2 regions of the Mesorhizobium sp. M0894 genome follow, and region 2 is predicted to be linked to the other one. Evidence: predicted binding sites of a transcription regulator. Region 2 holds the regulator's gene; the other holds the start of a gene.
What was found. The regulator PhoB, encoded in region 2, activates phosphate uptake and scavenging genes when phosphate is short. The targets are predictions, from matches to a motif close to TGTCATNNANCTGTCAT.
Positions count from the first base shown of each region.

Region 1: a site for PhoB is predicted at 3,515-3,531, ahead of NKH91_RS27480 (PhoX family protein). Genes of this name have one in related genera too.

Region 1 is NZ_JAMYOG010000020.1:25,830-31,379, reverse strand. It holds gene NKH91_RS27495 (ABC transporter permease) at 1-47, shown strand, start outside; gene NKH91_RS27490 (MarR family winged helix-turn-helix transcriptional regulator) at 185-676, shown strand; gene NKH91_RS27485 (GNAT family N-acetyltransferase) at 673-1,353, shown strand; gene NKH91_RS27480 (PhoX family protein) at 1,456-3,447, opposite strand; gene NKH91_RS27475 (hypothetical protein) at 3,650-3,988, shown strand; gene NKH91_RS27470 (phosphatase PAP2 family protein) at 4,003-4,704, shown strand; gene NKH91_RS27465 (helix-turn-helix domain-containing protein) at 5,023-5,292, shown strand; gene NKH91_RS27460 (SulP family inorganic anion transporter) at 5,474-5,550, shown strand, end outside.
Region 2 is NZ_JAMYOG010000003.1:72,856-78,405, reverse strand. It holds gene pstA (phosphate ABC transporter permease PstA) at 1-516, shown strand, start outside; gene pstB (phosphate ABC transporter ATP-binding protein PstB) at 513-1,316, shown strand; gene phoU (phosphate signaling complex protein PhoU) at 1,349-2,056, shown strand; gene phoB (phosphate regulon transcriptional regulator PhoB) at 2,073-2,762, shown strand; gene NKH91_RS06580 (ROK family protein) at 2,772-4,016, opposite strand; gene xylF (D-xylose ABC transporter substrate-binding protein) at 4,303-5,343, shown strand; gene NKH91_RS06570 (sugar ABC transporter permease) at 5,486-5,550, shown strand, end outside.

The DNA of each region.
Region 1 (5,550 bases), on a different contig from region 2:
CGATCGTCGCCTGGATCTTCAGAACCGGCTACCGGCTGCGCAACTGATCGATTGGCCTTGCCAAGCAAAGCAGCCTTATCGATCAACGGAAACAGCACTGAGTGCAGCCCCTGCAACGATAGCCCCTTGACCTTCATGTTTTGTTATATATCATGTTATGATTTATCGCGAGGCGGATTGGCCTATGGAAGACGTCATACGATCGCTTGGCTTCCTGTGCCTGGGCAGCAGGATGAAGCGTATAGGCGAGCAACTGCAAGCGGAGGCGCAGCGCCTTCTCGACCGGCTGGATGTTCCGGTTCAGGCGAGCCAGTACCCACTGCTGGCCGCGCTCGACAGGCTAGGCCCCCTGCCTGTCGGGGAACTGGCGCAATCCCTTGGCATCGCGCAGCCAGGCGTAACGCGAAGCGTCTCGCTTCTCGCCGAGTTGGGATTGCTCGAGGTCAGTCCGTCGATCGATGACCAGCGGCGCAGGATCGTCTCCCTCACCAGGGACGGCCGGCGGCTGGTCGATGTCGCAAAGCGCGAGGTCTGGCCGCGCATCGAGAACGCCGTCGCGGATCTGTGCGCGGATCTTTCGGGGCCGCTTCTCGATCAGTTGGCCGCCATCGAGGACGGCCTCGCCGCGGCTCCTCTCGACCGTCGTGCACCAAAACCGAGAGATGCCGTGCAATGAAACACCTGCTTGACCGCCCGATCTGGAGCGCGCTTCAGACGCGACATCAGGCCTTCGCGCAAGGTGGCAACCTCGCCAGGCGATATCGGCCGTCGATTGTTCCTTTCGCCGCCACTGGCGCGGACGACGCGGAAAGCCTGCGGGCGCTCGAAAAGCTTGTCTCCCCGGGCGAGAGTGTGATCCTGCTTCAAGCGGACGCCATTGCTCTGCCCACGGGGCTTTCCGCGACTTCGACCGCGGCCGGGGTTCAGATGATTGCCGAGCAGCCATTGCAGATCGTGTCCGACGGGCGCGTGCAACGTCTGACGCGAGACGACGCCGCTGAGATGCTGGCTCTGGCGTTGGTCACCAAGCCTGGCCCATTCACGCTCGAAGCCTTGAGCCTGGGCGATTTTTGGGGTGTGAAAATCGAGGGCAGACTTGCAGCAATGGCCGGCGAGCGCATGAAGCAACCTGGCTATACCGAACTCAGCGGAGTGTGCTCACATCCGAAATTTCGCGGCGGTGGCCTGGGCAAGCTGTTGTCCATATTCGTGGCAAACCGGATAGTGGCGCGCGACGAAATTCCCTATCTCCACGCTTATGCCAGCAACGCCACGGCCATTAGACTTTACGAGTCCATTGGCTTCAGGTTGCGAAGCACAATGAATGTGGCCGTGGTTCAGCGCACCGAATGATTCGTCGGCGCATAATGCGTAGCATGGATGCATCCCGCATCGGGAAGGAAGGATTTCGTATCGCCGAAATCCTTCCTTGAGACTGCAAGACCTTGCTGCGTGTCAGACCGCGATCTTGCCACCACCTTGCCTGGTGATGGCAACGACCGCCGGCCGCACCGGCATGTCCGGCTTGAAGTCGGGCCAGCGGGTCGACAAATCCTCATAGTAGGACGGACGGCCGAAAGCCTCCCAGTCCTCGCCACCGTCGCCTGGATGCTGGACGGCAACGAAAGCGGTCTGGTCGTCCGGCGCAAACAGGGGACCACACATTTCGGCGCCGATCGGCACGCGGAAGAACAGTTTTGAGGTCGCCCGCGCCGGCCCTTCCGTATCGACCGCCCACAGACCGTCGGTGCGGCCAGTGGCCTTCGGACCCTGACCGTCGGTGGCGACCCAGAGGCGGCCGGTCGAATCAACCGCGCAATTGTCCGGCATGCCGAACCAGCCATTGGCCGTGGTTGCGGTCGAGAAGGTGGCGCCGACTGCCGCAACCGAGGGCTCACCGCATTTCAAGAGCACCTCCCACTTGCCCTTGGTGGCGGCAAAATCGCCACCGTCCTCGACGATCTCGATGATGTGGCCAAAGGCATTTTCGGCACGCGGGTTGGCGGCATCGACCTGATCGGCCTTGCGCTTCGAATTGTTGGTCAGCATGACATAGACCTTGCCGTTGGCGGCATTGGGCTGGATGTCTTCAGGGCGGTCCATCTTGGTGGCGCCGAGCAGGTCGGCGGCGCGGCGCGTCTCGATCAGCACGTCGGCCTGGCTGGCAAAGCCGTTCTCCGCCGTCAGCGGCCCTTGGCCGAAGACGATCGGCAGCCATTCGACCGAACCGTCGTCGGCAAACTTGGCGACATGCAAGGTGCCGTCGTCGAGCAAATCCATATTGGCGGCGCGGTCGTCCGGATTGAACTTGCCTGTGGTGACGAACTTATAGACATAGTCGAAGCGCTCGTCGTCGCCGAGGTAGAAGACGACACGGCCATCCTTGGCGACGATCGATTCGGCGCCCTCATGCTTGAAGCGGCCCATTGCGGTGCGCTTCTTCGGCACCGAAGTCGGATCCTGGACGTCGACCTCGACGATCCAGCCAAAGCGGTTCGGCTCGTTCGGCTCTTTGCCGATGTCGAAACGGTCGTAATGCGCTGCCCATTCATAAGCACCTTCGGGAATGCCGAGCCGCTTGTAATTGGCCGCTTCCTTGTGGCCTTGCGGCAGCTCGCCCGAGAAATAGCCGTGGATGTTCTCCTCGGCCATGACATAGGTGCCCCACGGCGTGACGCCGCCGGCACAATTGTTGACGGTGCCGACGACTTTCGTGCCGGTCGGGTCGGCGCTGGTCTTGACGCGGTCGTGGCCGGCGACGGGGCCGGACAGCGCGATCTCGGTGTTGGAGGTGATGCGGCGGTTGAGCTTGCCGTCGCGAACGACCTGCCATTTGCCGGCTTCCTTGCGGATCTCGACAATGGTGCCGCCATGCGCGGCCATCTCGACGTCGACTTGTTCCTTGCTGAGAGGCGCCTGCTTGGCTTTGCCATCGACGATGGTGACGAGGCCTGGAAACATCAGGTGCGGATTGGTGTATTCGTGGTTGACCACCAGCAGGCCGTGCTCGGCCGAGCCGTCGATCGGGATATAACCGACATAGTCATTGTTGTAGCCGAATTGTCTGGCCTGGGCTTCCGCCGACTGTTTTGTCGGATCGAATTCCGGCGAATCGGCGAACAGCGGATCGCCCCAGCGCAGCAGCACGTCGGCGTCATAACCGGGTGCAACGTGATGCTTGTCGTCGATGCCGGCCTCGAGCTCGTCGAAAGCGAAGGCGGAGCCTTCGGCGGCGCGGGCGTTGTCGGCGGTGATCAGCGCCAGCGGGCTGACGGTAGCGGCTATGGCCGAGACGGCAAGCGAGCCCTTGAGGAAGCCGCGGCGCGAGAACCGCGCGGCGATGATCTCACCCATGGTGCGGTTGTCGCTGGGATTGGCTCCTGGCCCATCGTTTTCCTCGAGCAGGCTGGTGCGGAAATGGACGTCAGGGGTGCGATGTTCGGTCATAGGGGCCTGCCTCTGGCTGGATGGATTGCTGGAGCGTGTTGCCTGGCCAATCCGGTATCGCCGGCAGGTCACAGTTTGATGACATGCCGGCTAATTGCCAGCTGCGATTTCGTGCCCAACATCAGCCCGCTTGACCGCGACCGGCGCTTCGGAAACAAGAGCTGCGGCAGGCGCGCAAGGACCGCATCGGGAGGAGCAAAAAGTGAGTTTCTGGGGACTTGGGCAGCTCTGCATTTCGACAGTGATCTTCCTGCTGGCGGCTACGGCGGCGAAGCAATGGGGGCTGGCGCCGAGCTTTGGCAAGATCGTGCTGACGTTGGCGCTCTATTCGCTCGGCAATCTGATCATGCTGAGGCTGATCCGTGAATTCGGCATGTCGGTGTCGTTCAGCCTGTCAGCGGTGATCCAGCTGGTGTCGGTGAACGTGGTGGCGCTGGTCTTCTTCGGCGAGCGCGTCAATGCCTTGCAGGCGACCGGCATCGTGCTTGCCATCGCAGCTGTGGCGCTGATTACGCTCGGGCCCTATCTGCAAAGGCTGTAACTGCGATCGGGCCGATGAAGAAGACTGCAAGCAGACTGCGCAACTGGCTGGAGTTCCCGGTTCTGCTGGCCGGGCTGATCATTGCCGGCGGGCTGTGGGGCTTCGAGGAGCTAATGGAGATGGCGCGGGCCACCACGCCGCATGCCTTCGATACCGAAATCCTGCTTGCCTTCCGCAAGGCCGGCCAACCCGACAATCCGATCGGACCGGCGTGGCTGGAAGGAGCGATGCGCGACATCACCAGCCTCGGCAGCGCCAGCGTGTTGGTGCTGATCACGGCAGCAATGATCGTCTATCTGCTCCTCATCCGCAGGCCAGGCGCGGCGCTTCTCATGTTCATCGCGGTAGCGGGCGGCCAGATCCTGTCAAGCGTGCTCAAGTTCGATATAGACCGGCCGCGCCCCGATCTGGTCTCGCATCTCGCCGACGTGGCATCGCTTTCGTTTCCGAGCGGCCACGCCATGCTGTCGGCGGTGACATATTTGACGCTGGGCAGCATGGCGGCGCGGTTTTTGCCCGGGCGGACAACGAAGATCTATGTGCTCGGGCTGGCGGTGCTGACGACGGTGGTGGTCGGCATCAGCCGCATCTATCTCGGCGTCCACTGGCCGTCCGACGTATTGGCCGGCTGGTGCGCCGGCTTTGCCTGGGCGATGCTGTGCTGGCTTGCGGCCCGGTTCCTGCAGCGATGGCTCGGGCGGGCCGGCGGCACCTGACTCATGTCAGTCGATTTGCGGTCAAATCAGCCTGTTGATCAGGCCATGGCCGCAGCCTGCCAGCAGGAAAACCATCGACAGCAAGGCTGTCGAGGTCGCCAACGCATTGAATACCTTCACCTGCTCATCCTTTTTGAGTCGTTGCCTGTGAAATCGGGATCGCAATGGATGTCCCGCCAAACGATGCCGAAATTGTAGCATGCTAGCGCATCGGCTGGCAAAGAGTGCTGCATGTTTCACATATGCAAGATGATGCTTGAACCATCATAATGAAGGTATTATACGTGATATCGCAGACTCAGACGGGGGTTTTGGCCGATGATCACTGCCGCGCAGATGCGTGCCGCGAGGGCGCTGGCCGGCATCGGCCAGAAGACGCTCGCCGAGCGCGCCGGGGTTTCGCTTCCAACCATTCAGCGCATGGAAGCGAGCGACGGCGTGGTCCGGGGCGTGGTCGATACGCTGATGAAGGTCATCCAGGCCCTTGAAGAGGCCGGGGTCGAGCTGATCGGCGACAACCAGGCGAGCGAGCGTGGCGGCAGGGGCGTTCGCCTCAAGCCTGTCACGCCGCAGAACCCGCAAGGCTGACGGTACTGCCGCATCGCCGAAAATCGAAATCGATTTTCGGATAGTCCAATGCGCGGTTCAAAAGTGTTGGAGTGTACCTGTGCGTCGATTTGGACGCACGCCGCTCCAAGTCGCGACGGCGACCGCCGACAGTCCTGCCGACGATCCCGCCGCCTCCTTGGTTTCATGGGGAAGGCACTCGATGGATCAGACCCGGCGGGCAGTGCATCAATCGGCACGGCCGACATTTTCCGAACTGTTCACGCCGAAGCTGGTGAC
Region 2 (5,550 bases):
GACATCCTGTTGTCGGCGCCGTCGATCATCATCGGCTTGTTTGTCTATGAGCTGATGGTGCGGCCAATGGGACATTTCTCGGCCATTGCCGGCGCCGTTGCGCTTGCCATCCTGGTCATTCCGGTGGTCGTGCGCACCACTGAAGACATGCTCAACCTGGTGCCGAACGCGTTGCGTGAAGCCGGTGCCGCGATCGGCGCGCCACGCTGGGTGGTGATCCGTTCGGTCGCATACCGCGCCGCATTGTCCGGCATCGTCACCGGCATATTGCTGGCGATAGCACGCATTTCCGGCGAGACGGCGCCGCTGCTCTTCACCGCGCTCAACAACCAGTTCTGGAGCAGCAATATCAACGCGCCGATGGCCAGCCTGCCGGTGACCATCTTCCAGTTCGCTCTCAGCCCTTACGAGGAATGGCAGCAACTGGCGTGGACCGGCGCACTCATAATCACCCTGACGGTTCTGGGCTTGAGCATCCTCGCCCGCAGCCTTACCGGACGCAGAGAGGACAGATGACACAGATGTTGTCCCCAGACATGACGATGGCCAAAACGGTCGCCGAGAAGACGAAGATCGAGGTCAAGAATCTCAACTTCTACTACGGCCAGAGCAAGGCGCTGAAGGACATCAGCCTGTCGCTGCCTGAGCGCAGTGTCACGGCCTTCATCGGCCCTTCGGGCTGCGGGAAATCGACGCTGCTGCGTGTGTTCAACCGCATCTACGAACTCTACCCAAAACAGACGGCCGAGGGCCAGGTGCTGCTCGACGGCAAGAACATTCTCGACCGGTCGCAGGATCTCAACCTCCTCAGGACCAAGATCGGCATGGTGTTCCAGAAGCCGACGCCGTTCCCGATGTCGATCTACGAGAACATCGCCTTCGGCGTCAGGCTCTACGAGAACCTCGGCAAGTCCGAGATGGACGGCCGCGTCGAACAGGCGTTGAAGCGCGCCGCGCTGTGGAGCGAGGTCAAGGACAAGCTCAACGCCAGCGGCTTGAGCCTGTCCGGCGGCCAGCAGCAGCGGCTCTGTATCGCCCGCACCGTGGCCGTGAAGCCGGAAGTCATTCTGCTCGACGAACCGGCTTCGGCCCTCGACCCGCTGTCGACTGCCAAGATCGAGGAACTGATCGACGAATTGCAAGCCGACTACACGATCGTCATCGTCACCCACAACATGCAGCAGGCGGCGCGCGTGTCGCGCCAGACAGCCTTCATGTATCTGGGTGAACTGGTCGAGTTCGACCGGACCGAGAAGATCTTCACGTCGCCCCGCGAGAAGCGCACGCAGGACTACATCACTGGCCGCTTCGGCTGAGCCGTTCCGATCATGCATATGAGGACAGGACCATGGGCGAACACACAGTCGCTTCTTTCGACGAGGATCTCGAACAGATCAGCAAGCTGATCCGCGACATGGCCGACCTCGCCGGTTCGATGGTCGGCGGGGCGACCAAGGCCCTGTTGAATTCCGACAACGTGCTGGCGCAACGCGTCGTTTCCGACGACGCCATCATGGATGCGCGTCAACGCGAACTGGACGACCGCGCCATCACCCTGATCGCCAAACGCCAGCCGATGGCCCACGATCTTCGCCATGTGGTCGGAGCGATCCGCATGGCGGGCGACCTCGAACGCATCGGCGACCTTGCCAAGAATATCGCCAAGCGTGTGAGTGCGGTCGGCCTTAGCGTCACACCGCGCGACCTATCGCATTCCATCGATGCGATGGCGCAGCTGGTTCTCATCCAGGTGCAGGGTGTCATCGAGGAATATGCTGCAGGCGATGCGGCCGCGTTGGCCAAGCTGCGTGCCGCCGACGAGCGCATCGACGTCAAATACACGTCCGTGTTCCGCGAGCTGTTGACCTACATGATGGAAGATCCGCGCAACATCACCGCTTGCACGCACCTGCTGTTCTGCGCCAAGAATCTGGAGCGGATCGGCGACCATGTCACCAACATCGCCGAAAATGCGTATTATGTGCTGACCGGCGAGCAATTGCCGGTCAATCGTCCGAAGCAGGACGAAACGACAATGTCCGCACCGGTGACATGATGGGGGTGCCCAGCCGATGATCGCACCACGTATAATGGTGGTGGAGGACGAGGAGCCGTTGGGTGTGCTGCTCCGCTACAATCTCGAATCCGAAGGCTACCAGGTCGAGGTGGTGACACGCGGCGACGAAGCCGAGATCCGTTTGCAGGAGAATGTGCCCGACCTTTTGGTGCTCGACTGGATGATACCAGCGGTTTCCGGCATCGAGCTCTGTCGTCGGTTGCGGGTGCGCCCCGAAACCGAGCGGCTGCCGATCATCATGCTGACCGCGCGCGGCGAGGAGAGCGACCGGGTGCGCGGTCTTTCGACCGGCGCTGACGACTATCTGGTGAAACCGTTTTCGACACCAGAATTCATGGCCAGGGTCAAGGCGCTGCTGCGGCGCGCCAAGCCGGAAGTGCTGTCCAGCGTGCTAAAGGTCGGCGACATCGTGCTCGATCGCGAATCGCACAGGGTCTATCGCAAGAAGAGCGAAATCAGGCTCGGGCCGACCGAATTCCGGCTGCTCGAGTTCATGATGCGGCATCCGGGCCGTGTCTTCTCGCGCAGCCAGTTACTCGATAATGTCTGGGGCGAGACAATCTACATCGACGAACGCACCGTCGACGTGCATGTCGGGCGGCTGCGCAAAGCCGTCAACAACGGCCGGATGCCGGATGTCATCCGCACCATCCGCGGTGCCGGCTATGCGATCAGGGAAGATTGACCCGCCTGGTCAGGCTACGTTCTTTCTGACGCTGGGCCTCATTTGCGCGCCCGGCGCGAAAATCTCCTGGTCGACGAAGCTTAACGCCCGCATCGCGCAGCCTTCGCGGATCAGCGGCAATTCGTTCGGCTCTGTATCGAAGGAGATCGAGCCTGAATGCTGACCGCCGGCGGTCTGGGCGATTGCCTTCCGCAAGGCCGGCTCGATCAGATCGAAGGCGGCGGCACTGGCGCCGACCATCGCGACCGGTGCCGGATCGATCAGCGCGAACAGCGAGCCGAGACCGAAACCCAGCGCCTCGCCGGCCTTGCGGTAGGCCTCGCGTTCCGGCCCATCTTTCTCGCGCGCCCGAGCCGCCAGTGCTCGCATGTCGGCGTCGCTGACGTCGGCGACCGGTTCGCTGTCGTCGCTCATCTGTCTGGCGTTGCGCCAGATGGCGTAGTTGCCGGCATAGGCCTCGATGCAGCCGCGCCGCCCGCAACGGCAGAGCGCGCCGCCCGGACGATGGATCATGTGGCCAAATTCGCCGCCCGAGGAATGCGTCCCGGTGAACAGTTCGCCCTTCAGCACCAGCCCCATGCCGATGCCATGCGAAAGCAGGATGGCGATGAAGTCGTCGCGATAGCGATCCGGATTGCGCCAGCGCAAAGCCACCGCCATCATGTTGCAGTCGTTCTCCACCGTTGCCGGGATGCCGAATTCGCCCTCCAGCATGTCGGCAAAGGCGATGTCGGTCTGCGGCGTGATCGGCGACCACAGCATGGCGCGTGCAGGGGAGTCGGTAATGCCCTGAATCGCCAGGGCGATGCGGGCGACACTGCGGACGTCAAGGTCTGGATCCTGCAGCCGGCGCCGGACGATGGCCATGCATTCACGGATCAGCTCGTCGCGCGGCATGGTCAGCGTGTCCAGCCGGCGCTGTTCCTCGGCGACCACCTGTCCCGTATAGTCGATAATGGCGGCCGACAGGAAATTCAGCGACAACACCACGGTCAGCACCGCCGCCGCTTCCGGGTTGAGGGCGAGGCCGACCTGCGGACGACCGCGTTTCAACGAAACGGGCTCACTTGCCTTGCTCTCGGCGAGGATGCCTTCCCGTATCAGGTCGGAAGAGATCGCCGATATGGTCGAATGGCTGAGGCCGGTGGTTGCGGCGATCTCCGTACGCGATGGCTGGCCGGCCCGGCGCACGGCCGAGATCACCATCGCCCGGTTGCGCCGGCGCAAATCGTCATGGCGGATTCCGACCGACATCGTTTTGCTTTCCTCCCGGTTTGCCGCGGCCGCTCATGAACCGGAAGCCGTCGGTAATGCCGACAAATAGTGTCGGATGAGGCAAATAGTGTCAGATGCAGGTGGCGCTGTCATCGTTTATTCCGAAGCTCGAAAAAAGTCGCAGCAACATCAAAATCCATCAGAATCGATGTTGACAGCAGCGGGAGATCGGGCCAGTATTTTTTCGAGGCTCGAAAAAATTAGCGCCTCTAAGCTGGCCTTTGGGGCCAATTGGTCACGCCGTACGCGGCGCAGGGAGGATATGATGAAGAAATTCACGACCGCCATTCTGGCGGGTGTCGCCATGACGCTGGCGCTTGCGTCGGTGGCGCAGGCTAAGGACAAGGTCATCGGCGTTTCCTGGTCGAACTTCCAGGAAGAGCGCTGGAAGACCGACGAAGCCGCAATGAAGGCGGCCATCGAGGCTGCCGGCGACAAGTATATCTCCGCCGACGCACAGTCCAATCCGGGCAAGCAGCTCACCGACGTCGAGAGCCTGATCTCGCAGGGCGCCAACGCACTGATCATCCTGGCGCAGGACGCCTCGGCGATAGGGCCGGCCGTGCAAAAGGCGCTGGACGAAGGTATTCCGGTTGTCGGCTACGACCGGCTGATCGAGAACAAGGACGTCTTTTACCTGACCTTCGACAACAAGGAAGTCGGCCGCATGCAGGCCCGCGACGTGTTCAAGGTGAAGCCGGAAGGCAACTATGTCTTCATCAAGGGCTCGGGCGCCGATCCGAATGCCGATTTCCTTTTTGCCGGTTCGATGGAAGTGCTGAAGGACGCCATCGACAGCGGCAAGATCAAGAATGTCGGCGAGGCCTATACCGACGGCTGGCTGCCGGCCAACGCCCAGAAGAACATGGAACAGTTCCTGACCGCGAACGACAACAAGGTCGATGCGGTGGTCGCCGCTAACGACGGCACTGCCGGCGGCGTCGTCGCCGCACTGACGGCGCAAGGGTTGGCTGGATCGGTTCCGGTCTCGGGCCAGGACGGCGACCACGCCGCGCTGAACCGCATCGCGCTCGGCACACAGACGGTCTCGGTGTGGAAGGACGCGCGCGAGCTCGGCAAGAACGCCGCCGAGATCGCCTCGCAATTGGCCGACGGCAAGCAGATGACCGACATTGCCGGCGTGAAGGATTTCACCACGCCCGGCGGCAACACCGTAAAGTCCCTGTTCCTGACCCCGGTCGCCATCACCAAGGACAACCTCAACGTCGTCATCGACGCCGGCTGGATCAAGAAAGAAGAGGTCTGCGCGGGCGTGGCGGCGGGCGCTGTTCCGGTCTGCAACTGATCCGAGTTTCCGAGAAGTCCGAACGCCGCGGCCGCTTGCCGCGGCGTTTTTTCAAGAAAGAATTGTTTTTCCGCTTCCGGCGGATAACTTCTAGGCTGCTTCCGGCATCCGCGGCAGACGGCAACCCGGCGGGAGAAACATCATGACCGACACGACTTCCAACACGCCGGTCGACAGCTCGACGGCAGACCGGGCGCGGGAATCGGA